Regions from separate parts of the Paenibacillus thiaminolyticus genome, predicted to be linked through region 1. Evidence: riboswitches for the same ligand, from Rfam matches in the RefSeq annotation. Region 1 holds a riboswitch; each other region holds the start of a gene.
The links. A riboswitch is a leader RNA that binds a small molecule or an ion and turns the genes downstream of it on or off. The one in region 1 is predicted to bind cyclic di-AMP.
Positions count from the first base shown of each region.

Region 1 (7,275 bases):
TTTGCTCGGGCAGAACTCTTCGCCTTTGCATCCATGAGACATGAGTCTCAGCTCCTCTCTCCCAATAGTGTCGAACCTAGTGCATTATATGCATGGCGTTTTGGCCTTGATTGGACATTCTTCCCGCAGACAGCCACCTAGAAATTGATAAACGCGGAATTGGAGGGACATTTGCAAGCAAGGGGTTGAAATTCGAGAAAAGATAGTTGATACTACAGCGAGAGGGCAGGAAGACAGGAAGATTATCATCAAGCTTCCTGCTCTACGAAGAGCGAAGCGGGGTAGACATTGTTGAAAGTCATCAAATCAGTGCTGGTCTTTCTATTGAGCTTGCTGCTGCTAGCGGGCTGCGGTCTGGACAGCAAGCCATCCGCGATTCCGGATTCGGGCAAGCAGGAGCTGACCGGCTTCGAAGAGGTTGCGAACTATATTAAGTCACACCAGCAATTGCCGGATAATTTCATCACGAAGGAGGAAGCCAAGAGGCTGGGCTGGGATGCCCGCCAAGGCAATCTGCACGAGGTTGCGCCAGGTAAAAGCATCGGCGGCGACATATTCCGCAACCGTGAAGGGAAGCTGCCCAAGCAAAAGGGCAGAATCTGGTATGAAGCGGATATCAACTATACGGAGGGCCATCGGGGGAAGGACAGAATTGTATTTTCCAACGACGGGCTGATCTATAAGACCGAAGATCATTATGAGACGTTCGAACCGATAGATTGAGAAAGGGGGGAGCCCGTGCGTAACGTAGTCGTAGAGGGAAGCTCCATCGAGAGCAAGGAGCAACTGCATACATTCCTGCAGGAAGCGCTCGAATTGCCGGAGCATTACGGCCGCAACCTGGACGCGCTATGGGATTGTCTTGCCGGATATGTCGAGCTGCCGCTTACGGTCACCTGGCTGGACTATGAGACAAGCGAGCAAAAATTGGGCGAATACGGCCGGAAGCTGCTCGATCTATTCGAAGAGGCGGCCGAGGAGATCGAAGGATTTTCGTTTGTCGTCCAGGCTTGAATAGACGGACGGAAAGACCGCTCCAGCACATAAAGTAACCGTTTCTGGGTCAAATGGAGGCATCGCCGCAACCATTGACAAGGAGACGGTTTTTTTGTGCATTTCGGGAGCCGGGACCAGTTCGACGAAGCCCGTTTTTTCCGCGAAAAGAGGACGTTCTCCCGCTGAACCAGGATAACAGTGAAAACGCGAGCTACAGCGAGCCCGGTAAAGAAAGCTGCTTCTGTAACCGCTGCCGCTTCCTCTACTCTTGCTAAAAAGGAATTTTTCTGCCTTTCCGCCTCCTTTACAAAGTGTAGAGGCAAGCGTAATATACGATTCATAAATTTCAAATATTTTCATTTCACAATCGCTGAGTTTCCGCAAGGAAAGCGGGGGAACCAACGGTGACGCCTGATCGGTGTGAGAGTCGATCAGCGGCACATGGGGTGAATCCTGAGCGCGGCGCCTAGGGCCGCATCACTCAGGTAGGGCGACTCTCACCGCCCGAATCCGACAGCTAACCTCGTAAGCGTTGTTGAGTGCGGCATTCCGCGATCCGCGGCTGCTGCGCTCATGAGGGAGAGGATGATGAACTTGTGACCATTGCGGCCGCAGGGGGGGTCCTCTGCGGTCTTTTTTATGCCAATTGCACATGATTGTCTGTATCGCTGAATCCCTGCACGGCAGGGAGCGGGGGAACCAACCGGATGTCTGGGCACATTCATGGGGTGAATCCCGGGGCATGCGGCGGCGCGAATGATGCGCCATGTCCCGAGGTAGGGCGACTCTCTCGCCCGAATCCGACAGCTAACCTCGTAAGCGTACCGAGAGAGGCAACGAACGTCGTGAAAGACACGGTTATTTTTGCTGTGCCTGGAAGCCGCGAGAAGAGTTCCTCTTGTTGCCGGCTTCTTTTTTTGTTGCTGTCTCCGGACGAAGAATCGGAGGAGAGAAGAAATGGGTCAACAGGAAGTCGTATTGGTGTCTGCGGCGAATGCCGCAGGCGAAGCGTTCGTCAAGCTGCTGGCGGAGAAGGACATTCCCTTCGCCGCCCTGGCGAACAACCGTGCGGAGCTGAAGCGGATGCGCGCTCTGGGCGCTCGCCATCTCATTATGCTTCATACGGCCGATGAGAAAACATGGGTCATCCCGCAGCTGGCCGTCGGCAAAATCTTTTTGTTCGAACGAAGCTTGAATCTGTGCTGCCGGTACCTGCAAATCTGCCGGATCTGGACGTCGAAGCCGATTTATGTTATTACGGAACATCCAAATCCGCGGCTCGTCTACCGCGGCTTGGGCGCCAACTATGTCATTTATACAGCGAGCCGGAATTATTCGTTCCTGGTAACGGACGATCTGGCCGCTCATTCCTAAGGAGGTATCCGCATGTCCGATCTCGTTATGGCTGTGCTCATTGCTGCGGCATTCGCCCTGTTCTATGGCTTCTTGGCCTGGTGCGGGCGGGTCGTGGATGAAGGAGGAGAGCGAGGATGATCGTTATCGGGATGGTTACTGTCTTTCTCTTCTTATATTTAGGCTACGCTCTGGTTCATCCGGAGAAATTCTGAGGCAGTAGAAGGAAATAAGGGAGGCAACCTCTATGGACTGGCTGCAAATCGCCGTCGTGCTGCTGGCGCTGTTATTGCTGGTGAAGCCGCTTGGCACTTATATATACCATGTGTTCTCCAATGAGCCCAATCGCACGGACCGGCTGTTCGGACCGGTGGAGAACGCGATTTACAGATTGGGCGGGCTTGCCCGCCGTCCGGATATGAGTTGGAAAAAATATATGTTCAGCCTGCTCGCCACGAATCTGATGCTCGTCGCGGTTAGCTACGTTATATTGCGGCTCCAGCATCTGCTGCCGCTCAATCCGAACGGAACGGATCGAATAGAGCACACGCTGGCGTTCAATACGGTCATCAGCTTCATGACCAACACGAATCTGCAGCATTATAGCGGCGAGACGGGATTGTCGTATTTCTCGCAAATGGCGGTCATTACGATGATGATGTTCACTTCCGCCGCAACCGGATTGACGGTGGCAATCGCGTTCATGCGCGGCTTGACGGGCCGGGCTATCGGCAACTTTTTTACCGATTTCGTCAAGGCGCACACGCGCCTTCTCCTGCCGCTCGCCATCGTGATGGCGCTCGTGCTGGGGGCGCTCAAGGTGCCGCAGACGCTGGCTCCGGTGACGGAAGCGGAGACGCTGCAGGGCGGGACGCAGCATATCGCTGCGGGCCCGGTCGCATCGCTTGTGTCCATCAAGCATCTCGGGACGAACGGCGGCGGCTTCTTCGGCGTCAACTCATCGCATCCGTTCGAGAATCCGTCTCCGCTGACGAACGTGCTCGAGATTCTGATGATGTGGTGCATTCCGGCCGCGCTTACGTATACATTCGGCCGCTTCGCGTCGAACCGGAAGCAGGGATGGGTTATTTTTAGCGCGATGTCCATTCTGTTCCTGCTGTTCCTGAGCCTGGCCTACTATGCCGAGAGCGCGGGCAATCCCGCATGGAGCGCGCTCGGGGTGGATGCGTCCCAGGGCAATATGGAAGGCAAGGAGGTACGCTTCGGCATCGCCCAGTCCGCGCTGTTCACGACGGTAACAACTGCCGCGACGACTGGTTCGGTCAACAATATGCACGACACGCTGACCCCGCTGGGCGGATTGGTGCCGCTCGCGCAGATGATGCTGAACTGCGTCTTCGGCGGGGACGGCGTCGGGCTGGTGAACATGCTGATGTATGCGATCCTGGCGGTGTTCCTCGCCGGACTGATGGTCGGGCGCACTCCCGAATTTCTGGGACGGAAGATCGAAGCGAAGGAAATGAAGCTGATTGCGATTGCCATCCTGGCGCATCCGCTGATCATATTGGCGCCGACCGCGATTGCGTTCGTTACCGATCTGGGCCGAGGGGCCATTACGAATCCGGGCTTCCACGGCATTACCCAGGTGCTGTACGAGTATACGTCCTCCGCCGCCAATAATGGTTCGGGCTTCGAAGGGCTGGGGGATAACACGCCGTTCTGGAATCTGTCGACCGGACTCGTCATGCTGCTGGGACGCTATATCTCGATGATCGCTCTGCTTGCCGTGGCCGGATCGCTGCTCCGCAAGCAGCCCGTTCCCGAGACGACCGGCACGTTCCGGACCGATAATAAGCTTTTCGTCGGTATTTTGGTCGGAACGGTGCTTATTATCGGGGCACTTACGTTCCTTCCGGCTGCCGTGCTTGGTCCTATCGCGGAGCATCTGACGCTCCGGAATCTGTGAGGTGAATCGGAAATGAATACGACAAATCGCAAGCGCATGCTGACGAAGGAAATCGTCAAGCAGGCAGGGAAGGACAGCCTTCGGAAGCTGAATCCGGTGACGATGATGAGAAATCCCGTCTTGTTCGTCGTCGAGGCCGGCACCTTCGTTGTCCTGCTGATGCTCTTGTTCCCGGGCTATTTCGGCACGAAGGAAACTATGGGCTTCAATCTGGCCGTGTTCCTGATTCTGCTGTTCACGCTGCTGTTCGCCAATGCCGCAGAGGCGTTGGCGGAAGGGCGGGGCAAGGCCCAGGCGGGCGCTCTGAAAAAATCGAAGGTGGGCATTGTGGCGAACAAGGTTACGGGAGACGGAGTTGCTATGGTGGCCGCATCGGAGCTGCGCAAGGGCGATATCGTCCTCGTCTCGCAAGGGGACGTGATTCCCGGTGACGGAGAAGTTATCGAGGGTCTCGCGTCTGTGGACGAATCCGCGATTACGGGGGAATCGGCTCCCGTAATCAAGGAAGCGGGCGGTGATTTCAGCTCGGTGACCGGCGGCACGCGCGTTGTCAGCGACGCCATCAAGGTACGAATCACGAGCGATCCGGGGGATACGTTCCTGGATCGGATGATCTCGCTCGTTGAAGGAGCGAAGCGGCAGAAGACGCCGAATGAGATCGCGCTCAATACGCTGCTGATCAGCTTGACGCTTATTTTCCTGATTGTGGTTGTCACTCTGGCCCCGATGGCGGCCTACCTGAATATTCAGCTCGATGCGGCGGTTCTCATTGCGCTTCTCGTCTGTCTGATTCCGACGACGATCGGCGGGCTGCTGTCTGCCATCGGGGTAGCCGGCATGGACCGGGTGACGCAGTACAATGTGCTGGCGATGTCCGGGAAAGCGGTGGAGGCCGCAGGGGATATCAACACAATGATCCTCGACAAGACCGGAACGATCACCTTCGGCAACCGGATGGCCAGCGAGTTCGTGCCTGTCGGGAATGAACAGCTGCGCACCGTGGCCGAATGGGCCGCGATTAGCTCCCTGAACGATGATACGCCTGAAGGCCGCTCCGTGCTGGAGTTGATGAAGAAGGAAAATCTTACGTTCGATCCTGCCCTTGCGGAGGGCGGGGAGTGGATTGAATTCAGAGCGGAGACCCGCATGAGCGGCGTCGATCTGAAGGACGGGCGCCAAGTGCGTAAAGGAGCCGTTGATGCAATCAAAAAATGGGCGGCCGCCCAAGGCGGGACGATCCCTGCGGATCTGGACGAGCAGGGGAACCGGATTGCCTCACAGGGCGGCACCCCGCTCGCGGTCACGGTAGACGGGCGGATTGCCGGACTGATTTATTTGAAGGATATGGTGAAGCCGGGCATGCGCGAACGCTTCGAGCAGCTTCGCAAGATGGGTATCAAGACGATCATGTGCACGGGCGACAACCCGCTGACCGCCGCGACCATCGCCGCCGAAGCCGGCGTGGACGACTACATCGCGGAGAGCAAGCCGGAGGACAAGATCGCCGTCATCCGCCGGGAGCAGGCGGCAGGCAAGCTGGTCGCCATGACCGGGGACGGTACGAATGACGCGCCGGCTTTGGCCCAGGCCGATGTGGGGCTGGCGATGAACAGCGGCACGATCGCCGCGAAGGAAGCGGCCAATATGATCGATCTCGATTCCGATCCTTCGAAGATCATCGAAGTGGTAGGGATCGGCAAGCAATTGCTCATGACACGGGGCGCGCTGACCACCTTCAGCATCGCGAACGATATCGCGAAGTATTTCGCGATTATCCCCGCCATGTTCATGGTCGCGATTCCCGAGATGAGGGCGCTGAATGTGATGGGCCTCGGTTCGCCCATGTCGGCCATATTATCGGCATTACTATTTAATGCCGTTATTATTCCGCTGCTGATTCCGCTGGCGATGAAGGGCGTCTCCTATCGTCCGGTGAGCTCCGGACGGCTGCTCAGCCGCAATCTGCTCATCTATGGCCTCGGCGGCGTCGCCGCGCCATTCATCGGCATCAAATTAATCGATCTGGTCGTTCATCTCTGGGTATAACCGAGTCGGGAAGGAAGAGTGAAAAATTATGATGAACCATTCTGTACAGGCGCCACAGGAGCAAGATGCCCGAAGCGGCGTATCGGCTGTCCTTAGCATAGCGCGGCTCAGTCTCGTCTTCATCGTGCTGTGCGGCATTCTCTATCCGCTCGCCTGCACCGGACTGCTGCAGGCCTTGGTGCCGGAGCGCGCCAATGGAAGTCTTATCCGTGACAGCAGCGGAGCCGTCATCGGCTCCGAGCTGATTGGCCAGCCGTACGACGATCCGCGCTATTTCCATGGCCGGATATCGAGCATCGCCTATCAGGCGGAAGCGTCCGGCTCGAATAACTATGCTCCGTCCAATCCGGAGCTGCTGGAACGGATGAAGGCATCCGTCCGCGACTGGGAGCGCGGCAATCCGGCTGATCCGGCCGCTCAGCTTCCGATCGATCTGGTCACCAACTCCGCTTCGGGCCTGGACCCGCATATTACGCCGGAGACGGCACGGGTTCAGATTCCGCGCATCAGCGGCTTGACCGGAATCGCGCCGGCGGAGCTGGAGAAGCTGGTTGGCGAGCATACGGAAGGGCGCGATCTCGGGCTCTTCGGCGAGCCGCGGGTTAATGTACTGGCCCTGAACCTGGATCTCCGGGCGCTGCTGGACCGGTAACGGAGCGGCGCTGCTCTGTTGCCGGTACGCTTATCGCCTTCGCCCAATCAGAAGCAGGGCTTTCCCAAAGGGGGGATCACGCGTGGAAGAACAACGGCGGCAGGCGCCGGATGAACGATTATTGCCGCTCCAGAATCGGAGGCACGGCAGCTTGAAGCTGTATATCGGCCCGGTCGATGGCTGCGGTAAGACGTATGAGCTGCTGCAGGAAGGGCAGCTGCTGAAGCGCCAGGGCGTCAATGTGGCGATCGCGGGCGGCTCAGGATTGGGCGCGGGCTTATACCCGGCGGGCCTGGCGGAA
Region 1 is NZ_CP041405.1:292,300-299,574, forward strand. Features, by position in the region: gene FLT43_RS01190 (hypothetical protein) at 1-42, opposite strand, end outside; gene FLT43_RS01195 (ribonuclease domain-containing protein) at 292-723, shown strand; gene FLT43_RS01200 (barstar family protein) at 739-1,014, shown strand; cyclic di-AMP (ydaO/yuaA leader) riboswitch at 1,355-1,543, shown strand; cyclic di-AMP (ydaO/yuaA leader) riboswitch at 1,653-1,834, shown strand; gene FLT43_RS01205 (hypothetical protein) at 1,954-2,370, shown strand; gene FLT43_RS30730 (potassium-transporting ATPase subunit F) at 2,502-2,564, shown strand; gene kdpA (potassium-transporting ATPase subunit KdpA) at 2,597-4,276, shown strand; gene kdpB (potassium-transporting ATPase subunit KdpB) at 4,289-6,322, shown strand; gene kdpC (potassium-transporting ATPase subunit KdpC) at 6,354-6,974, shown strand; partial or broken gene FLT43_RS01230 (universal stress protein) at 7,057-7,275, shown strand, end outside.

Region 2 (7,275 bases), 1.6 Mb from region 1:
AATCGCGAAGCTGGAGAGCGAACTCGGCGTCGATCTGTTCATCCGGAACGGCAAGCGGCTGGAGCTGACCCGGGTCGGACAGATTACGTATGAGTTCGCGCTCGACATCCGCAACCGGCAGCTTGATTTCTTGAAGTCGATCGCGGATTACAAGATCGAAGGCCATGCGTCCGTCACGATCGGGGCGAGCTTGACGACGCTGCAGACGACGCTGCCGCTGTTTGTTTCTTTATTTGTAGAAAAATATCCGGAAGCGCAATTGAAAACCGTAACCGGCAAGACGCACGAGATCATTTCCTTCATCCGGGATCAAAAGGTTGATGTCGGCTTGGTCGCCGACGCGATCCGCGATCCGAGCCTCGTCTGTCTTCCCCTGTTCTCCGATCATTTGGAACTGGTCATGCCGCGGGAGCATGAGCTGGCCTCCGGCGATCAGGGTTCGATTGCCCGGCTGAACGGTCTCCCGATGCTGCTGTTCTCTAAAGGCACCTGGTACCGCAAGCTGATCGACGACCTGTTCCGGCGCCACCATATCGTTCCCGACATCCGGATGGAGATCGACTCCTTCGAAGCGATCGTCCGCCTGCTGTCTCCCTGCCATGCTGCGGCGCTGCTCCCCAAATCGTACTTGCGCTCCGAATGGCTGGACGACAACGGGCTCGTCGCCATCCATCTGAAGGAGCTGGTGCAGACGGAGCGGATCACGTCGCTTGTCTATGCGAAGCAAGCCGCCCTCAGTCTGACCGCAAGACGGTTCATCGAAGAGACGGCCCGGGCCGCCTCCGGATGGAATGCGCAATCGAAGCAGGAATAGGAGAGGATGCGTCGAATCTAATACTGTTACATATACAGAGACACGAGACCCGATATGTTCATGCATGATGGGGGAAATCTAGGAGGTAGAGAAGATGAAAGTATGCAATCGATGCGGCGAACCGCTGCAAGAGCACGAAGTACATACGTGCCGGGTGCATGAGGGACGCCCAGCAGATGAAACCCAGGCGTCCTCTCCGGATCGGTGGGAGACTGCCGCCGCGGCGGAGCAGCCGTTTCCCGTTCGTCATACGCAGGAACCCGTGCAGCCGACGGATCCAGGTTATGGCTCGCCGAAGACATCCAGGCCGAATATCGACATGGCACGCGTTGTCCGCCTCATGAAGGAGCCTCAGGCGGCAAGCTATATGACGACGGGAGCCGATTATTGGTACGGCGTGATCGGCGCTGCCGCGTCTGCGATCGGATTTGCGCTCTTCGGCTATCTGTTCATTGACCAATTCGCGAAGTTTCTGTTCGGCCCCCTGCCGATCGGACTTGGCAACACGGCTCCGCCGTTTTCATATTTTCTGCAGCTGATGCTGCTCCATCTCGTCGCCTTGGCCGCCCTCTTCGGCTCGCTCTACTTCGTGAACCGCTGGAAAGGCGGTCGGAAGCTCGACGCCAAGACCTTTTTCGTCCAGTTAGCGGCGATGCAGATGCCTTACGGACCTATCTATGCGGTCGCCGGAATCATCTCGCTGCTGTCATTCTATTTATTGGCGCTCTCCATCGCCGGCCTCGCCTGGCTCGTATCGGTCATGATGACCATCTATGAGTCGCTGGAGCAAGCCCAAGTGTCGCGGAATAACCGCTTCGTGTATGTGCTGGCCAGCCTAAGCGGCTATTTCCTGCTCTTACTGATTATGGCCAAAATTCTGTTCTAATCCCGCCCTGCATGCATGCAGCAAAGCCCTCCGCCGGAATGGCCTGGAGGGCTTTATTGCATCTACCTGCGCTTCCCGATCTGATCCTCGAATTGATCGATCTGGGCATTCGTTCCGATGACGACCATGACATCATCGTCCTGGAGGACATCCTCGGCCGATGGAGCGATAATCACGCCGTTCGGCTTATGCAGCGCCACGATGCTGCAGCCGTACCGGGCTCTCGGGTTGACATCCTTGAGCATCTTGCCGCGCAAATTGCCGGGAACACTCAGCTCCGCAATCGTATAGTCCTTGGACAATTCGATATAATCCAGAAGGTTCGGCGATACCAGTTGGTGGGCCACACGGATCCCCATATCCCTTTCCGGATAGATGACCCGATCGACGCCAATCCGCTCCAACACGCGCCCGTGCAGCTCGGACACGGCTTTGGCGACCACTTTTCTGACCCCAAGCTCCTTCATCTGGATACTGACGAGAACGCTCGTCTGCAGATCATTCCCGATAGCGACAATGGCGCAATCGAAATTCCGGATGCCGAGCGAACGAAGAACATCCTCATCCGCCGCATCGGCAACGACGGCATGCGTCAAGACGTTGTTCATCTCCGAGACAACCTCTTCATCCTTATCGATTCCCAGCACCTGATGGCCGAGCTCGACCAGCTCCTGCGCCAGACTCGAACCGAATCTGCCCATCCCCACGACTGCAAATTGCTGTAACTCCATGTTCGTATTGCTCCTTCGCCCATTACTCTTCTTCTATATGGTAATCCCGGAATGCCGGCCTTTTATCCGATCGTAATTTTTCCTTCCGGGTGCTTGAATAGCTCACGTTCGCTTTTTGGGCCTAAGGCATAGGCCAGCGTAATCGGACCCAGCCGCCCCGCGAACATCATCAGGCAGATCAATAATTTGCCGACTACGGTCAAATCGGTCGTCAGGCCCGCCGTTAGTCCGACGGTCCCGAACGCCGAAGTCGTCTCGAACAATATCATCAAAAATGGATGATCCTCGGTCGTGGACAATACCATCGTTACCCCGATCACCATGAACAAGGCCATCAATGTTATCGTGACCGCCTTAAATATCCGGTCTTTGCCCAGCCGATGACGGAAGATTACGATGTCCTCCTTCCCCCGAATCATCGTGATGACGGCGCCGATAAGAATGGCGAACGTCGTCGTCTTGATTCCGCCGCCCGTCGAGCCAGGAGAGGCGCCGATGAACATCAGCACGACCATGAAGAACTGCGTTGCTTGCCGCATCGTGCCGATATCGACCGTATTCGCTCCGGCTGTACGCGGGCTGACCGATTGGAAGAATGCCGCCCACATCTTCTGCCAGCCGTTCAGACTGCCCAGCGTCGCCGGGTTCGTGAATTCGAAGACGAAAATGACGATGGCGCCCAATACGATGAGCAAGCCCGTCATCGTCAGCACGACCTTGGAATGGAGCGCCAGTCTGCGGGTGCGCCGGTATTCCGCTACATCGGACAGGACGATAAAGCCGAGTCCGCCCAGCACGATCAGCAGCATCGAGACGGTATTCACGATCGGGTCGCCGACATACCGGGTCAGGCTGCTGAACGGTCCCGATACGGAGCCGAACAGATCGAAGCCGGCGTTATTGAAAAACGATATCGCGTGAAATATGCCAAAGTACAATGCCTTGCCGAACGGCAGGTCAAATGACCAGCGCAGCGTGAACAGGACCGCCGCTGCACCTTCGATGCTGAAGGCGTACAGCAGCACCTTGCGAATCAGGCGAACGATGCCCTCCATGCTGCCTTGATTCAGCGCTTCCTGCAAAATGAGACGTTCTTTTAACGAAATACGCTTGCGGAAGGCAAGCGCGAACAGCGTCCCCATCGTCATGAAGCCAAGTCCGCCGACCTGAATCAGCGTAATAATGACGATCTGCCCGAACAAGGTGAAATGCGTGCCCGTATCCACCACAACAAGCCCCGTTACGCAAGTTGCCGACGTGGCTGTGAACAGCGCATCGATGAAAGGGAGAGGCTGGCCATCTGAATTGGCTATCGGAAGCATCAGCAGCAGCGCCCCGATGAGAATAATCGTCCCGAACCCCGTCACCAGAATTCGCGGCGGGGTGAGCTTCCACCGGGATGCTTTTTTAATTGATTTCAACGAAATCACCTCATTTTCAGCACGAAAAAAAGCACTGGAACTCCAATGCTAACGCTGGTATCCTGACGTTCAATGCCTACGAGGTTAGCTGACGGATTCGGGCGCGTCCAGGCCGCCCTATTTGCCAAGATCCATAATGCGGATCGGCGCAAAATTCACCCCAATGATCGGGTCCCCCGCTTTCGTAATTCACGAAATTCGGCCGTATTCAATTCATAACGAGATTATATACGTTTCATGACAGGGGCACAAAGTCGATGCAGGCACAAAATAAACAAAAAATATAGGAAAAAGACTTTAAATAGCGCTTACATCCTATCCTAATCTCTCACTGTGTCTTTCGCGCTTTCTATTTCAGCGTGTAGCTGGTTTATTCCATAATTTTCATGCCTGGACTTTACGCCAATGGAGTGGATACAATAATGAAAAGCACCGGAATCGATAACGGAGGTAGCTCTATGCCTGTGTTCCATCATGTAACGAAACGTTTATGGCTGGCTTCGATCATTGGATTTATAGTGTTTGTGCTCCTGCAGATAGTTATTCCCTCGCTTCAGGAAGCGAACCGGACCGGGCCAGAGCAGGAGCGAACGCTTCTTACGAAGCGGCAGGCTGCCGAGCGGGCGGTTGAATTTGTGAAGCGCGAGCCGAGGAGAAGCCGCATCATGCTGTCGGAACAGGAGCCGACGGTCGTCTACCAGACCGACAGACTAATGTCGGGATATATGAACCGGGAGAGGCTGGCCGCCAGCTATGCTCCATGGGACAGCCAGGCCCCGATAGATATTTATCAAGTCCTGCTCGGTGTCACGACACCCGATGGGAACGACATTTTGAAGGTTGATGTACATATGACAAGCGGCAGCATCGTGGGGTATGAATTAGCCGCCATTCCAGAGAGTCCACAATCGGAGGCCCCCGCGCTCGCCGTTGAGAAGGCGCGGCCAATTGCCGACCGCGAGCTGAACGCGCTCGGCTGGGACGTATCCAAGCTGGAACTGCAGGATGATCATTTGTCTAAGGCGGATGAACTGCGTTACTCCGTCAAGCAGGGCGAGATCGGGGCTGCCCGGCTCGAACTAGTCGTTCGCATGCGCTTAGATCGCGTCGTGGCGCTGCATCCCGTCTGGAGCATTCCGTCCGATTACAAGGACATTGATGTGAAGCAGACCGAGACCGCCGGTTCCCTCTATCGTATCGGCTACCGGTGGATGTCGATGGGACTCAGTATGCTTGCGCTGTGGGCTTGCATTTATTACCGGCGGCGGATCCGCTTCGGCTCAGGCACCTTAATCGCTCTGTCGCTCCTGTCATGCGCCATCTCCATGCTCCATATGTGGAATATGATGCCCGGCTTGGTCGTCCTGCAGTTCGGAGTGCCCCGTACGGAGCTGAATCTGAATGTGGCCCTCGTGCTGCAAGGGGCCATTACGGTTACGCAAGGGCTGTTCCTTTATTTTTCGCTGGTGTCGGGCTCTTATTTCTGGAGACAGTCAGGACGAAGCGAGCTGCTGCCGACATGGCGCGATCGGTCATTCGGCACGGTCTTGACCGGGTCATTCCGCCTCGGAACGCTGTATGCGGGCGTACTGCTCGGGGTACAGAGCGTCATCTTCCTGACGCTGGAGACCGGCTTCGGCGCCTGGTCGGCCACCGATGCCTCCATGTCTCCGCTCAATCTGACCGCGCCAGCCCTCTATCCGCTCCTCGCCTGGATGGCGGCGATTTCAGAGGAAGGCGTATTCCGCTGGTTCGGGACCGGCCTGCTGAACCGCTGGATTCGGAACCCTTGGGCAGCCGGGGTCATTCCGACCTTGATCTGGGCCTTCGGCCATGTGACTTATCCGATTTACCCGTACTATTCGCGACCGGTGGAGCTGCTCATAATCGGCCTCCTGTTCCTCGCCATTATGCTGCGCCATGGCTTCTGGACGGCCATGTTCGCCCATCTCATGCTCGACAACGTGCTGATGAGCATCTCTTATCTGCTGGAGGGCACAGCGTCCGGCCTCGGACTTGGCGTATTCTATCTGGCGCTGCCGATGTTGATCGTGTACAGCGTGAGGTATCTCCATCGGTATAGCGCAAGGCTGCCATGAAAAAAGACGTGCGCGGGTTGACCCTGCCAAGCGGCGGTTAACCCGTACACGTCTTATTTATAACAGGCGTCGCGGGACAAGCCCAGCAATGCTGTTTTTCTTTATTTACGATTTCAATTTTACATTTTTGAACGCTTCGGCTTGCTGGCGGATGCCAACCTCGGCCGCGAACCGCTCGATGCTGGAAGCGCCGAAAAATCCGTCGATGCCCGTCGTATGCTCGAAAATATAGCGGGCATCCTCCGGCTCCGCAATCGGACCGCCGTGGCAGATGACCAAAATATCCGGATTCACCGCACGGCCTGCGTCAGCGATGGCTTGGACTTTCTTGGCGCAATCGTCAAGCGAGAGAGCAGTCTTCGCGCCAATCGTCCCTTTGGTCGTCAAGCCCATATGCGCAACCAAAATATCCGCGCCTGCCTTGGCCATCTTCATCGCCTGCTCCTCGTCGAACACATACGGCGTCGTAAGCAGATCAAGCTCATGAGCCTTGCGAATCATGTCCACTTCCAAATCATAGCCCATGCCCGTCTCTTCCAGATTCGCCCGGAAGACGCCGTCGATCAGGCCCACGGTCGGGAAGTTCTGCACGCCTGCGAAGCCTTGCTCCTTCAACTGCTTCAGGAACACATCCATGATGCGGAACGGGTCTGTACCGCATACTCCCGCCAGCACCGGAGCGCGCTTCACGACCGGCAGTACTTCCGCCCCCATATCGACGACGATTTGGTTGGCGTCCCCGTAAGGCATCAATCCCGCGAGAGAGCCCCGGCCGGCCATTCTATATCTTCCCGAGTTGTAAATGATAATCAAATCAACTCCGCCCGCTTCGCCGCTCTTGGCGGAAATCCCCGTTCCTGCTCCGGCGCCCAAGATCATGTCGCCATTGGCTACTTGCGCTTTCAGTTGACTGATGATTTCCTGTCGAGTTTGTTTCATTTTGCATCCTCCTCTTGTGTGCGCTTCCGCATCAGTTCGACTAACTTCCGGGCTGCGGCCAGTGCAAAGCTCTTGTCATTGATGTCCGAATCGAGTTCGATGAGTTCTATGGCATTGCGGTCGATTTCCTGTCTCAGCGTATCGAACAAGGCCTGATCCTCTTCCGGCCCGTAGAATGGCTGTCCTTCCACATCCAGCCCGGATACGCCCTTCAATGGCAGCATGAGCGCAGTCGGAGCAGTCGCCTCGTTCAATTTCCCGGCGATAATTTTGCCCAGCTCTATATTTTCCTCCACGGTCGTTCTCATCAACGTGACGGTCGGATTGTGCTTGTAGAACGTTCGATTCGCGAACTTCTCGGGCACCGTATCGAACGGGCCGAAGT
Region 2 is NZ_CP041405.1:5,300,977-5,308,251, reverse strand. Features, by position in the region: gene FLT43_RS23570 (LysR family transcriptional regulator) at 1-814, shown strand, start outside; gene FLT43_RS23565 (hypothetical protein) at 909-1,700, shown strand; gene FLT43_RS23560 (potassium channel family protein) at 1,763-2,431, opposite strand; gene FLT43_RS23555 (TrkH family potassium uptake protein) at 2,494-3,852, opposite strand; cyclic di-AMP (ydaO/yuaA leader) riboswitch at 3,911-4,066, opposite strand; gene FLT43_RS23550 (CPBP family intramembrane glutamic endopeptidase) at 4,311-5,951, shown strand; gene FLT43_RS23545 (phosphoenolpyruvate hydrolase family protein) at 6,057-6,890, opposite strand; gene FLT43_RS23540 (Tm-1-like ATP-binding domain-containing protein) at 6,887-7,275, opposite strand, start outside.
Region 2: it holds a riboswitch for cyclic di-AMP, as region 1 does, so the genes downstream of both, FLT43_RS23555 (TrkH family potassium uptake protein) here and FLT43_RS01205 (hypothetical protein) in region 1, are expected to answer to the same signal.

Region 3 (7,275 bases), 480 kb from region 1:
CTCTTTATTGGCGAACCCGGCATTTTCCCGCATTTGCATCGTCGTGAACTCGGGATATTCGGACCACATCACCATATGAACTTCGATCTTCTTCTTCATCCGTTCACGGGGCGTCAATAACGGATCCCGTTCAATGATTTGCATCCGATCATAGAGCAGCCTGTAATAATATTTGAATATGTTCAGCAATAGTTCTTCTTTGGACGCATAATGCTGATATACGCTGCCCTTCGACATTTTGCAATATTGGGCTATCTCCTGCATCGTCGTCTGCACGTAGCCTTGCGTAGCAAACAGCTTCATCGCTGACTGCAAAATATGCTTCTTTTTATCCGCCGAACGATCCTCCATGACTATTGATGCCCCCTTAATTACTGTTCCGCGCATGCGAATAGGACTTATCTTAACGAAAAAGTCCCCCGCTTGCAATCGGCCCCCTCACATAGACGCCGTCGAGGATTGAACCTCCTCCTTCCCGGTACGCTTCCAGCTGGCGAGAATCAGCGTGCTGAGCAATAAAATCGCGGCTCCGAACAAATAAGGAATATTGGTATTCACATCATACAAAATCCCGGCAATCGACGGCCCGATAATATTGCCCAGACTCATATACGCCGTATTCATGCCGGCGACAAAGCCTTGTTCGTTGCCTGCCATTTTGGACAGCAATGTGTTCAGTGCCGGCCGAATGATCGCGGTGGCGGCAAAGAACAGCAGCGTTACGGCAAAAATCGCTCCGAACTGCCGGACAAAGAGCGTCAACACCATCGACGCGCCGGCCAGGATGAAGGAAGCATGCAGCACCTTCTTCTCGCCGAAGCGGCGCAGCAGCCTATCGATCAGAACCGCCTGCACGATAACCCCAATCAGGGCCCCGAACGTAATAATAAGTGAGATTTGCTTCGGAGTGAATCCGAGCTTGCCGTCGAAATACAATCCGAATATCGATTCGAAATTTTGCAGGCCGAATGACATCGTAAAAACAAGCGCAAGCAGCACAAAATACGGCGCCTTAAAAGAAGCCAGAAACTGCTGCACCATAGTCGGCCGCGGCCCGTTCTTGCTCGCCTGTATCGCGCTCCGCTTCTCCGGAGGCAGCGTCTCGGGCAGAAATAGCAGAGAAAGCAGCGTTCCGGCTACGGCTAACCCGGCGGCGAAGTAGAAGGGAACGCGAATGCCGTATTCCGCGAGCAGTCCCCCGATGCCCGGACCGATGACCACCCCCAGCGTCATGGAGGCGCCGAACAGTCCCATCCCCTTGGCCCGTTCATCCTCGGTCGTAATATCGGCAATATACGCCATCATAGGCGAGGTTAACAAGGCCGCCCCCAAGCCGCCGAGAAGCCGGGACAGATACAGCATCCACATCTGATCCGCGAAGGCGAACACAATTTGCGACAAAGCGAATATGCCGACCCCGCTTACAATCAATATTTTGCGGCCGTATTTATCCGACCATTCCCCTGCAATCGGGGAGAACAGGAATTGGGTCAACCCAAAAGCGGCAACCAGGTAGCCCATCGCCTGCCCTCCGCCGCCGAATTCCTGCAAAAAAGAAGGCAATATCGGGATGATCAACCCCATTCCTACCATTGTCACGAACATGTTCATCATCAAGATGAACAATGGTCCGTTGAACTTCCGCCTTGCTTGCGACATCTCTCTCGTCCTCCTCTATTCTCTCGTCTGTCCTTCTGTTAATTCGATGCCTGGGCTAGCGTGAGTCCACCGTACCCCGCCAGATCAGTACCAATAGGTTCTCAATATGACTATAGGGTCGTTAACATTCTACCTCAATAAGCCCGCTCAAGTCAAAAGGCTCCTCGATAGCTTCCCGGATGCTTACGCCATAAAAAAAGAACCGCATTCGCGGCTCTTGCAAAGTAATTCAAGCGGAGGACTACAGCAAGCTTTGCAGCAGTCCTTTATCTTCTTCTTTATCTACATGTCCGACCAGACGGTCAAGTCTGCTGATCTGGTGGCCGTATTCATATAAGGACGCAGCCACGATCGACAACCGCAGCACTCCTTCCGGCCCATCCTCGCCGTACTGCAGCGCCTCGGTCATGAAGCGCTCGTTCTCCCGCTCCAGATTGGCAATCTCGCCGCTATCGGGCTTGACCTTGTCCTCGAACTTGAGCAGGACATGCTCATGGCACTTAATGAGCAGCTCCAGATGGCGATCGAAGAACAGATCGGATTCCTTCGTCCGGGCCGACTGGAAATAATGCTCCTCGATGATGTTCAGCACCTCGATGCCTTTGCGCAGCGTGTTCAATAGCTGCTTGTACACGACGATGCGGCGGGTATGCCGGTATTTGGCCCGCTTCAGCTTCTTCGTCTCCTCCTCGAAGAGCTTGTATTTGTCCGAGATCGATTTTAAGGAATCCTCCAGCCCCTGCTTCTCGACGCGGAACGCGCTCTCCTTCATCTCATCCGAGATGGCGGTGCGCAGCAGAAGCGACATCCGGCTGAATACATTCTGAATCTGCCCGATAAATTGCGCCTGCGGATTCGGCGGAAAGAACAAAATATTGATTAAAAATGCCGAACCGATACCAGTCAGCGTCAGCGCGAACCGCCCAAGCGCGAAGTCCCATTGCCCCGATGCTTCCATGACCGAGATGACGGTAACCAGCGTCAGCCCTACCGTCTCCTCCATCTTCATCTTAAGACAGATAATGATAACCACGATACATACAATCCCGACCGCAATCGGCTCGTTCGAGAACGCCATCCCTGCCAGGAGGGCAATCGCGGCCCCCAATGTATTCGTCTGCAGTTGATCGAGAAAATAACGCCATGACCGGTAGATGGACGGCTGCATGGCGAAGATGGCCGCTACTGCGGCAATTACCGGCGTTTTGAATTGAAAATATTGACTGATGTATAAGGCGAGCGTTACGGCGATCCCCGTCTTTAACACCCGGGCGCCAAAAGCCATGGCCCTCCCTCCTTCCTTCTATCCTATCCATATGGACAGATCTCCATCGTATGCCTTGTATGGACAAAGTTTTATTTTATCTGATCTTATTGTAAAAGCAAGTCCTGAAGGCGGCAATATGCTTCTATCCGTTCCGCTCAGTTGACGACAAAAAGCCTTCATGCCGGATGTCCGGTTAGAAGGCCTAAGTCCGCGTTTCTGCTTTTAGAATTGGATTTCCTGCTTCAAGTACGCTTTTTGTTCGGTCACCAGCCAGAACTCGACCGTATAGGTTTGACCTGGCTTCAGATTCACAGGCTCACGGTATGTCAACGATTTCCCGGGAAGGACCGTCTCCTCTCCCAATACGGTTAAATAAACTTTGTCCTTCGAGGCCTGATACACCAGTCTGCCCGCCGAGTCGGTTACCTTCACATCATAGCGCTGCGAGGAGCCGAACAGAAGAACCATCTCTTCATGCGATACATTGGTTACGGTGAACGTCAGCAGCGCCTCACCTTGCTTGCTGCGGCCGACCTCCAGCTTGGACTCCAGCTGCGGAAGCTGGACCGCCTGCTGGAACTGCTTCGCCAGCTTCTTGGCCGCTAGCTCCGAGATCGGCTCTCGGAAGTCAAGCTCCCCTGTCACGAGCGACAGGGATACGGCCGCATGAATATAGCGGTCCGCCCAGGCCGAGCTCTTGTACGGCGATGACTCCGCCTGATCGAACGCCGGCACGGCAATCTCGTCAAGCTGGTATCCCCGTACGAGCGCAGCGATCAGCTCCTGATAGGTTACGCTTCGATCCGGCTGGAAATGAGTGGCGTCCGTTCCCTTCATAAGCCCCGCCTCGATGACGGCGGGAATGGCCCCTTGCGCCGTGGCCCAGTGATCGGCCGCATCCGCGAATGACGTGCTCGTCTTTTTCGTATCCAGACCGAAGAGTTCGGTCAGCAGGACCGCCAGATCAGCCCGGCTCAGCTCGTTGATCGCTGCTTCTATGTTGTCGGGCTCAATCGTCCGGGGTTCAGCGTGTGTTCCTGCCGGAAGGACCATCATGCCGGCAATGAACAACCCAAGGGCAAGCGTACTTAACTTCTTCATCTCAATCTACTCCCTTCGCGAATATCGGAATGAATGCATGAACGCATCCTCCTATATTTTACCTGACGATCTGCAGGCATCGGAAGTTGCAGTAATCAAGAATATAATGCCCTTTCAGAGCCAGCGTCAACCGGAACGCGACAAAAGCGGCACCTTCTCCCGGTGCCGCTGCAGCTTTGCGCTATTTTCTTGTTAGCCGGTAAACTCTTGAACCCATACGCCATTGTAGTACGCGACCCCAATCGCTGTATAATTAGAATTCAAAATGTTTTGGCGATGACCTTGGCTGTTCATCCAAGCGTTCATAACTTCTTCAGGCGTACGCTGGCCTTTGGCAATGTTCTCGCCAGCCGTGCGGTATTGAACGTCCTGCGCTCTCATCAGATCGAACGGCGAACCAAGCGTCGGCGATTGATGGTCAAAATAGTTGTTGTCATACATATCTTGCGCCTTAATCATCGCTACCTTCGTCAGTTTCTCGTCCGATTTAAGGGGATTCAGGCCGGCTTTGGCCCGTTCCTTGTTGACCAGATCCACCACTTGATTCGCGAAGTCGGACTTCTCCGTTGCCGAGCCATTACCCGTGCTTGGCGCTGGCTGAGCCGGCTTCGGTTCAGCAGGAGCAGGCGCTGGCTTGGATTCCGGCTTGTTGACCACGCTGCCTGGATCTTTATCCGTCGGCTGCTGGCTGCCGTTATTGGCTTGGTTATTCCATTCCTTCATCAGGTTGTCCAACCAAGATTGCCAATCCGCGGACTTCGCCGGATCCGGAATGATGGCCTTCGCATTGACACCATTAACTTTGACCATATAGCAATTCGGGCTTTGCGCCTGCACCGCATCTGTCTGCGGCGCTGCGAAGGCGGAACCGGCCACCAGGACCGGAGCTAGCGCAATGGCACTGGTTACTGCGACTTTTTTGAGTGTATTCTTCATAAATTGCATCTCTCCCTTTGCAGCCTACGAGGTTAGCTGTCGGGTTCGGGTCAAAGAGGTCACCCCTGACGCAAATCTGCGCCTTCACCCCAGAAGTTGGTTCCCCCGCGCTCTTCCGAGCTTCGGCTTGATTCGATTTCGTACACATCGTAACACGAATAGTAGGAGAGATCATGCTATAATATATGGCACTAGATTAAGATTTTGTTACCTCTTTGTAACCTTTTTGACACCTAAAAAAGTTTACTAGCGCCGCATTTCCCGAGCCTCTGCATCCCGAGAATCACGCTGCTCCGCGATCTGCGAGCATTCAGATAACACCCTCGTTGTTATAAAAACTATCCATCCTTCACCATCACTGATCTACCAAATACCGCCAAAATGTATTATAGTAAAATTCGGTTCTTCGAATAAGATGATATAGAGGTGCCTATGATTATTCGAATTATTTTGGGAGTGCTGATCGTCGCCGCGGCCGGATTGTATTCACTCATTGAGGATGATCTATATCAATTATTCAACATTACGGGTTGGATTGGTCTCGGGCTGTGCGGGTTCGCCGGCATGATGTCCGACGGTTTTAGACAACCAGAGTACAACAGGGAGCACAACGCCAGTCAAGGCGCAGGCTTCGTCGCCACGCTATGGCTGCTAGGCACACCGAGCCTGCTCACATCCTTACTGCTGTACATTCTGGTGTACCGTTGAGACTTCTTCACGAATGCTTGCGCACATGCGATTACCAGGCTTCCGCCTCGCGGGCTTCCTGGTAATGAGAAGTGTCGCCATGCAGTAGAATGCTGGCTTCCCCGTCCTTGAAATGCAGCTTGCATAGGCATGCCGGATGAATGTAGGGAAGCTCCCACAGCAGATGAAGAGGGCGGTTCTCCGCGTAAGCCATCAATAGCTTCACCACGACCGTATGAGTCACTATCAAGACCGATTGGCCCGGATGGTCACGCACAATGGTCAATAGCCGCCCTAAAGCCCGCTCCCGAACTTCATGGAATGTCTCGCCGCCTTCAATCCTGAATTGGCCCGGGTTTTTCCAAAACAGATCGTACTGATCCGGATCCCGCTCCTGCACTGACGCCTGCGTCTGTCCTTCCCATACGCCAAGATGAATCTCCTTCAGTTCGTCGCAGCGCTGAACCGGAACATCGCGCTCCCTCCGTATCAACTCGGCGGTCCGGTACGCCCTTCCGCTGGGACTCGCATATATCGCATCGATAGTCTCATGCCGCAGCGCCTCACCCAGCCAGACCGCTTGGCGGACACCCAGCTCGGTCAAGGGAGAATCCTGATGCCCCTGCATTCGATGCTCCAGGTTCCATTCCGTCTGGCCGTGGCGCACGAGATAAATGGTTGTCGGTTTCATAACTTTTCTCCTCCCTGTCTTGTTCAAGATGATCTGGCAGCCGCCCTCCAATCCCTCTTCTCTCCCAGCCGGGCCGTACAGCGACGGTGAAATACAATGCCATCGGGTGGAACAGATTGCGCCACATGGTGCAAAATCCAAGCACTTGATCGCCAAGCAGCGCTACATACGATGAGGGCTCCTTCGTGCCTCCCGCGTCCAACTCTACAGATCCCCCATACCGGTACTGCTGCCGTTCCGGTCCCCAGATTCTGGCGCATAGCCGCTCCACATCGGCTTTCCAGACTTCGGAATAGGGAACAATATGCGGTTGTTGCATTGTGCCTCTGCCCTCCATTCTTCTGTCTATGAATCAAAAAATTGAATATGCGGCTTGCTGGCACGGTAATATTGCAGCCGATCGCCAAGCGTCCCCGTATGGAACTCGAAGCAGTGATTATCAGGATCGAGAAAATAAATCGACTGCTTATCCTCTTGTGACCGTTCCCGTCCAGCAAGCACCATGACTCCGTAAGCAAGCAGCTTCTGGCGCACCGCCTCATAATCCTCCTCATCGATGCTGAACGCGATGTGCGTGTAGGTAACCGGCTGCCGGGAACGGTCTACCTCCTCCTGATTCAGTGCAATCCACAAGCCGTGGCAGTCGAAATAAGCCAGCCGTCTCCCGACGGCTAGCAGCTTGCCTTCCAGAATATCGCGATAGAACGCGATCGAAGCCTCCAGATCCGATACAGAAAAACAGAAATGATTCAAGCCTCTAATATAAGACATCGCTTCCTCCTTTTCAGGTCACATCGGCTTCGAAGCTAATTCCACAATATACGCGACATTCTCATCGAACCGGAGCGCGTAATCGAGAGCAGATAGCCGGACGAAGGCCGTGTCATCCAGATCGAACATACTGATTCCAGGCAAGTAGTGCCCGGAACTGCTC
Region 3 is NZ_CP041405.1:6,427,745-6,435,019, reverse strand. Features, by position in the region: gene FLT43_RS28345 (TetR/AcrR family transcriptional regulator) at 1-351, opposite strand, end outside; gene FLT43_RS28340 (MFS transporter) at 439-1,659, opposite strand; gene FLT43_RS28335 (FUSC family protein) at 1,901-2,944, opposite strand; gene FLT43_RS28330 (BsuPI-related putative proteinase inhibitor) at 3,149-4,027, opposite strand; gene FLT43_RS28325 (CAP domain-containing protein) at 4,220-4,963, opposite strand; cyclic di-AMP (ydaO/yuaA leader) riboswitch at 4,970-5,101, opposite strand; gene FLT43_RS28320 (hypothetical protein) at 5,396-5,671, shown strand; gene FLT43_RS28315 (histidine phosphatase family protein) at 5,703-6,317, opposite strand; gene FLT43_RS30960 (GNAT family N-acetyltransferase) at 6,214-6,660, opposite strand; gene fosB (metallothiol transferase FosB) at 6,687-7,112, opposite strand; gene FLT43_RS28300 (hypothetical protein) at 7,131-7,275, opposite strand, start outside.
Region 3: it holds a riboswitch for cyclic di-AMP, as region 1 does, so the genes downstream of both, FLT43_RS28325 (CAP domain-containing protein) here and FLT43_RS01205 (hypothetical protein) in region 1, are expected to answer to the same signal.

Region 4 (7,275 bases), 700 kb from region 1:
TACCGCAGGCATTCCGTACGGTTATTCCCGCAATTGGGAACGAGTTCGTCACCATTATCAAGGAGAGCTCGATTGTCAGTCTGATCGGAATCGCGGACATTATGTTCCAGACGGATATTATCCGCAGCAAGACGTATACGGCTATGGGGCCGTTACTTGGAGCGGCCATGATGTACCTCGTGCTGACGATTCCGCTGTCGAAGGCAATCGGTCTGCTGGAAAGGAAGTTGAAGAATGATCGAAATTCGTGACCTGCATAAATCGTACGGAGAGCTGAACATTTTGAACGGCCTGAACATGAAGATCGAGCAAGGGGAAGTCGTCGTTGTGATCGGTCCGAGCGGCTCGGGCAAGAGCACCTTCCTGCGCTGTCTTAATCTGTTGGAGACGCCGACGGCAGGCGATATTTTGTTCGAAGGCATGAAAATCAACGACAAAAAGCATGATATTAACGCGACGCGAGCCAAAATGGGCATGGTCTTTCAATCCTTCAACCTGTTCCCTCATATGTCGGTAATGGACAACATTACGCTGGCCCCGATTAAAGTAAAAGGGAGAAGCAAGGCGGAAGCGGAGGCGATCGCAATGGAGCTCTTGAAGAAGGTCGGATTGGCCGACAAGGCATCCGCTTACCCTGACCAGCTGTCCGGCGGACAGAAGCAGCGGATTGCGATTGCGCGGGCGCTGGCGATGGAGCCGCATGTCATGCTGTTCGACGAGCCGACATCCGCCCTGGATCCCGAGATGGTCGGTGAAGTGCTGGAAGTAATGAAGTCGCTCGCCCGAGACGGTATGACGATGGTGATCGTAACGCATGAGATGGGTTTTGCGCGCGAAGTCGGAGATCGCATCGTGTTCATGGATGGCGGGCATATCGTCGAGCAGGGACCGCCGCAGCAATTGTTCTCGGCGCCCCAGCACCCCCGCACGCAAGAATTCCTTGGACAAGTTCTCTAAACGAATTCGACGGACACAATTATAAATCGATGGAGACGGTTATTGATTTACCGCTCCGAGGCCGCAACCAGCCGGGAATCCCGGCTGGTTCTGTTTCTGCTGCCGACTGTTGACGTGCGTTCCTTACTATGCGAAAAAGAAGCCCCGTACTTATCCGCTTTTCACCTCTGAAACATAAAGCTGCCCCTTGCCCCTTATAAGCAATATCCCCGACAGCTCCAAAAGCGGGAGCCACCTGAAGGATAGGGAAAGTGACCGAAAGGCAACAAAACACCTGACGGACAGGGATATTGACCAAAAGGCAGCAAGACACCTGACGGATGGGGATAGTGACGAAAAGGCAGTGAGACACCTGACCGACAGGGTTAGTGCCCCAAAGGCAACAAGCTCCCTGACAGACGGGGATATTGCTCAGAGTTGCATGATACCAGTAGTTTGGACATGTCCAATAATAGGAAGAGTCCAAACTGTTTACAAATTTGTAATCTATGATATAGTAGGAGTCGCTGGTTACAATTTTGTTACATACCTAATGCTTTGGGGACTGGATAAAGCGATTTCATACGTTATTTCGGCCCATTTTACAGGATTAAGAGGCATTTTATTTCGTATTTACCATTAACTGACTGCGCATAGGTTACAAAATTGTGATATGATGCAATTCGAGCCGAACATAGTACGGGGGATGATTGACCGGTGTTCATTCATAACGGGATGAGCGCCTTGGGGTGAATCAGAGCTGGCGAATCGCCGGCATGTAGGGTACTCCTTGACCCGAATCCGACAACTAACCTCGCAGGCTATCTTAAGGGGGAACATATACTATATGCGGAAAAAAACGATATTAAAGCTTACAACGGCACTGCTGGGATTGAATCTGGTATTTCAAATGATGCCAGTTTATGCCGAGCCCTACACTGCTCAGGAAGGAGATACCTTCTATACGCTTGCGAAGAAGCATCAGATTGATCTGGATGAATTGATGAAGGCGAACGCCAACATCGATCCTTTAAATATCTATGGAGGGCTGAAGCTGGAGCTTCCGAAAAAGACCCTGCAAGGTCTGGCGGTGGAATCAGAGAACGCGGAATTGATTGAAGCCGATAGGGATAAGGACGCATCGGCAGCGGACAAGGCTGAAGCATCTGAGGACAAGCCAGCAAAAGCTGCGAAAGAGGCCGCTGCGCCGGCAGCGATGCCGCAGACGGAGGAGAAAGCGAAACCGCAAACCGAGGAGAAAGCGAAGCCGGCATCGAAGCCGCAGACCGAGGAGAAAGCGAAGCCGGTTGCGGCAACGGCGAAGAAGAACGTAATTACGGTCTCCGGCAAGGAGATGACATATAAAAAGAAAGTGAACATGAAGGCCACCGCGTATACGGCCCATGCGAGTGAAAACGGAAAATGGGGCGCTGTCGATTACTTCGGCAACCCATTGAAGCTGGGGACAGTAGCCGTCGACCCGAAGGCCATACCATTGGGAACGAAGCTGTTCATCACCGGTTATCAGTTCAAGCATCTGCCGCAAGGCGGATTCATCGCGGAAGCCCGCGATATCGGCGGTGCCATCAATGGCAACAAGATTGATATTTTCGTTCCGGTGAGCAAGCAGATCGGCAGTACCTTCGGCATTCAAAATGTTGAAGTGTACATTATGTCTTAATTGATATCAGTATAGGTTCAACCCCTGTCCATAGCGGCAGGGGTTGTTTTGCGTGTAAGACAGTTTCAATTGTCTTTTTTGTCCTTGCGGTCCTGGAGCAGCTCCGGCACGGTGACAAAGTGGTACCGCTGCTGCTTCAATTGCTTAATGATGGACGGTAGGGCTTTGAGTGTTCCCTGCAAGTAACCATTCTGCTTGCTTCCTCCGGCATGATGAAGCACGATTGAACCGGGCCTGACCGCGCTCATTACGTTATTGTATACTTCCTTAGCGTTCAAGCCCCGCCAGTCGTTGGAATCGACGTCCCAATTGACGACGAGATAGCCGTGATCCCCGGCCCATTTCAATTGCTCTTCATTGATCTCTCCGAAGGGAGGGCGATAGAACCTTGGCTTGTAACCGATAATTTCTTCAATTGCCCGTTCCGCATCCTTCACTTGCTGCTCGAAGGCAGGCAGCGTCAGCTTCGTCATTAACGGATGGCTGTAAGAATGATTGCCGATAATATGGCCTTCCCGGACAATGCGCCGAACCAACTCGGGATGGGCTTTCGCCCGAGAGCCGACGAGAAAGAAGGTCGCACGAATGTTATGTTCCCGCAAAATATCCAGTACAAGCGGGGTTATTCGGTTATCGGGAACATCATCGAAGGTAAGGGCGACTCGGCGGAGTCCGCGCTTGGATCCATGAAGCTTGAAAATGTGCGGGTATTTCATTCTAAGCTGAGCCAAGCTCAAATTGCGCTGGCTTATTCCGGATTTCGTATTCTGAGATGCAGACTGGGCTGGCTCCGGGCTCCGCGGCTCCTTTGGCTTCATGACGGATTTCTTTTCCACGGCCTTCCGTCCCATGGTGTCAGAACGGACGCCTTCATTGACGGATTCCGTGTGGGCCGGGTCCTTCGTCGTCAAGTGGAACTTGGGCAAGGGCAGGGGCTGATGCGGCAGCGGATGCGGTTTGTCCTCCAGGACGAAGGATATCGTGCCCTTGCCGGTCTCAGGTCGTTCCACCGCTTCATGGGGCGGCTGTCGCGATGTTAACTCCGCTGATGGCTGGTTCGTGTCCAACGTGTTCAGCTGCGGATCCGGAGCAGCCTGATGCGAACGCGGAAAGCAGCCGGTTACTCCTACCAGGCACACCAGCAGACAGCATATCTGTTTTGTGCGCAATAATCTTCCTCCTTTCCCGATTCCACCTGTCTTCTTGTTATGTCCTTTGTCAGGGGGATTTATGCCCAACGTGACCTGCATCACAGATGAATGGCGCCGTTACAGGCATAGTAGAATTGCTAAAGGTGAACAAAGGAGCAGACACGTGCATAAGATTCTTACCAACAATCAGATAGCTCAAGATGTTTATCTCATGACAGTAGAGGGCACTTTTGAAGGCCGGATGGGGCAATTCTATATGTTAAGGGCATGGACCCATTATCCGGTTCTGTCCCGTCCGATCAGTATCTACAATTTGGAGCCGGACTCCATCCAGTTTCTGTACAAAGTCGGAGGCGAAGGAACAGCCCGATTCGCAAGTCTTCGCCCTGGCGATTCGATTCAGTTGGAGGGGCCGTTCGGCAACGGGTTCCCGGAAGTTGACGGGAAGACCGCGCTAGTCGGCGGAGGCATCGGCATTGCGCCCCTTCTGTACACGGCGAGACAATTGGACAAGCCGGATATTTATCTCGGATTTCGGGGAGCGTCCTATATGACGGAAGCATTTGCTCCCTATGCGAGTGAGCTTGTCGTCCGGGTCGATGCGAATCTGCTGCTTGATGTCGATATGAAGAAATACGACAATATCTTTGTATGCGGACCGCTAGGAATGATGGAGGCGGCAGCCCGCATGGCGGAAGGATTAGATACGAAGCTGTACGTGTCTCTGGAGAAAAGAATGGCTTGCGGCATTGGAGCCTGCTACGGCTGCTCCGTGCGAACGGCAAGCGGCAACCGCAAGGTCTGCTCAGACGGACCGGTATTTCAGGCACAGGAGGTGACGTGGCATGAGAAGCTTAGCGTGTAATGTGGCGGGAATCGAGTTCAAAAACCCGCTTGTCATGGCTTCCGGCACATTCGGCTTCGGGCAGGAGTATGCCCAATACTATGATATCAATCAGCTTGGCGGCATCGCCTCCAAAGGACTCACCTTGCATCCGCGTCCTGGTAATGAGGGAACCCGTATATGGGAGACGGCAAGCGGGATTCTGAATAGTGTCGGCTTGGAAAATCCGGGCGTCGATGCGTTTCTTCAGGAAGAGATGAAGTTCTGGGAGAAGATAGAACCAGTCAAAATCGCTAATCTTGGCGGGAGCACTATCGAGGATTATGTGCTCGGCGCATTGAAGATTACGAAGGATGCCGAGGACCGCCGCAAATTGAACCGGCCCGCGGTAGATATGATTGAGTTGAATATATCCTGCCCCAATGTGAAGGAGGGCGGCATGGCCTTCGGGATTCGGACCGAGGTCGCCCGGGAAGTGATTCGGGAAGTACGGCAGGTGACTTCCCTGCCGCTGGCGGTCAAGCTGTCGCCGAATGCGGAGAATGTGGTCGGCATGGCGGTCATGTGCCAAGAGGAGGGAGCGGAATGCGTGTCGCTCGTCAATACATTTTCCGCGATGAAAATTGACATCTACGAGCGGCGCAGCGTGTTCCAAAATACGTATGCGGGGCTATCCGGTCCGGCTATCAAGCCGATTGCGCTCCGCATGGTGCATCAAGTGGCGCAGGCGGTCACGATTCCGGTAATGGGAATGGGCGGCATTTCCTCTTCGGAAGATATCATTGAGTTTATAATGGCGGGAGCCGCAGTGGTTCAGATCGGTACGTACAATTTCATGAATCTGCGGGCAGGGGAAGATCTGCTGAACGGTCTGACGGCCTTTATGGAAAAAGAGAATATTAACAGTTTGGATGAAATCAGGGGAATTATTTCGTGAGCGGGACCTATAATGAAACGGCTCCGCCCGGAGCCGATATCCGGGTCGAGGGCATTCGGCAAGGGCGGGATTGGTTGTTCCTAGTAAGCGGAGGAGATGCGCATATCGGCGCCGTATCGACCTCGTGGAAGGAAGCGGGACAGTGGAATGTTGCCACACATACCGTTCCCGGGCATCGTGAGGACGAGCTCAGCGCGGCCATGGCCCTCCGAGCAGCGGAAGCGCTGGATACGACTGTAACCGTCGCCGCTGGCATTCATTACGACGATCTGCGGAAGGAAGATATCGCGAAGGTCGTAGAGCAGGCGTGGCGGAGATTCACTATCGAATTGGACCGGGTTCGCCGGTAAGTCCGATTATTATGCCGGGGTCGCTGTGACGGCCCCGGCATTCTCTGTATACAGAGACCTGCTGTGACAGCTATCCTTCTCCTCCTCAGCATGATAAAATAGGAAGAGCAAAAAAAAGTGAAACAACGCCGGATTCCATTCGTATGTATGGGTATAAACACGGATTAACAATTTGCCCAGGAATCCAAGGTTTCCAGGATACACTGAGGATAAGACTGCATAGGGAGGAACTGTCCATGTCATTATTCAAACGCTTGCGTGATGTAACCATGTCCAACATTTATGCGCTAATCGAGAAAGCCGAAGATCCTATCAAGATGACCGATCAATACTTGCGGGACATGCAACAGGATCTGGAGGAAGCAGAACGTGCGGTAGCTCAGCAGATCGCGATTGAGAAGCGCTTCAAGCAATCGTACGAGGAGCAAGCCGCACTGGTGAAGAAGCGGGAGGAGCAGGCGCATATCGCCGTGCAGGCCGATAATCTGGATCTTGCCCGCCGGGCGCTGGAAGAGAAAAAAGCGGCCGAAGAGAAAATGAATGAGTTCAAGGCGAGCTACGAGCAGAATAAGGCTTCCGCCGACAACCTTCGCGCGAAGCTGGACGAGATGCGGAAGCAGTATTCCGACATGAAGAGCAAGCGCGAGACGCTGGTCGCACGCTACAATGCGGCGAAGGCACAGACGGAAATCAACAAGGCGATGGCCGGGTTCGGCTCCGATACGGCGATGTCCGGGTTGAAACGGATGGAAGACAAAATGCTGGCAATGGAAGCTCAGGCCGAAGCCTCGAACGAGATGAACGGTTCTTCCAAATCGCTTGACGACGAGTTCGCCAAGCTTGGCAAGAACAAGGACGTTGAAGACGAACTCGCGGCCATCATGAAAAAATACGATAAATCCGCTGAGTAAGAGTAAGGACGCTTGCCGCCAGGGCAAGCGTCCTTCTTAACCAGATAGGTGCAGAAATCTCATCGAACGGTAAGGGGAGTGCAGTATTAACATGATTCTCGACAATATTGCCGGGATTGCGCTATGGACGGCAACGGGAGCTTTGCTCCTGTTCTTGCTCATGTTCGTGGATTCGCTGTTCACGGGTTACAATGATATTCAGGAAATGCGGGCAGGGAACGTTGCGGTGACGACCCGCTTCGTCATGAAGCTGTTCTCGCAAGGATTCATCCTGTCGAGCTCGATTAAGGTTGCCTACAACCTGGCCGAAGCGCTGTTCATGTCGGCCGTCTCCTTCGTCATCCTCCTCATTCTGGAGTTCATCCTCCGTCTGCTGTTCCGGAGCGGGTTCGGCATGAATCTGGAGGAAGGCACGAAGCAGGGGCAGATGTCATATGCCCTGGTAGCCGGTTCGATGCATGTTGT
Region 4 is NZ_CP041405.1:995,191-1,002,465, reverse strand. Features, by position in the region: gene FLT43_RS04505 (amino acid ABC transporter permease) at 1-251, shown strand, start outside; gene FLT43_RS04500 (amino acid ABC transporter ATP-binding protein) at 235-957, shown strand; cyclic di-AMP (ydaO/yuaA leader) riboswitch at 1,613-1,774, shown strand; gene FLT43_RS04495 (3D domain-containing protein) at 1,784-2,617, shown strand; gene FLT43_RS04490 (polysaccharide deacetylase family protein) at 2,683-3,786, opposite strand; gene FLT43_RS04485 (dihydroorotate dehydrogenase electron transfer subunit) at 3,932-4,633, shown strand; gene FLT43_RS04480 (dihydroorotate dehydrogenase) at 4,614-5,549, shown strand; gene lpdD (prenylated flavin chaperone LpdD) at 5,546-5,899, shown strand; gene FLT43_RS04470 (PspA/IM30 family protein) at 6,136-6,810, shown strand; gene FLT43_RS04465 (DUF350 domain-containing protein) at 6,902-7,275, shown strand, end outside.
Region 4: it holds a riboswitch for cyclic di-AMP, as region 1 does, so the genes downstream of both, FLT43_RS04495 (3D domain-containing protein) here and FLT43_RS01205 (hypothetical protein) in region 1, are expected to answer to the same signal.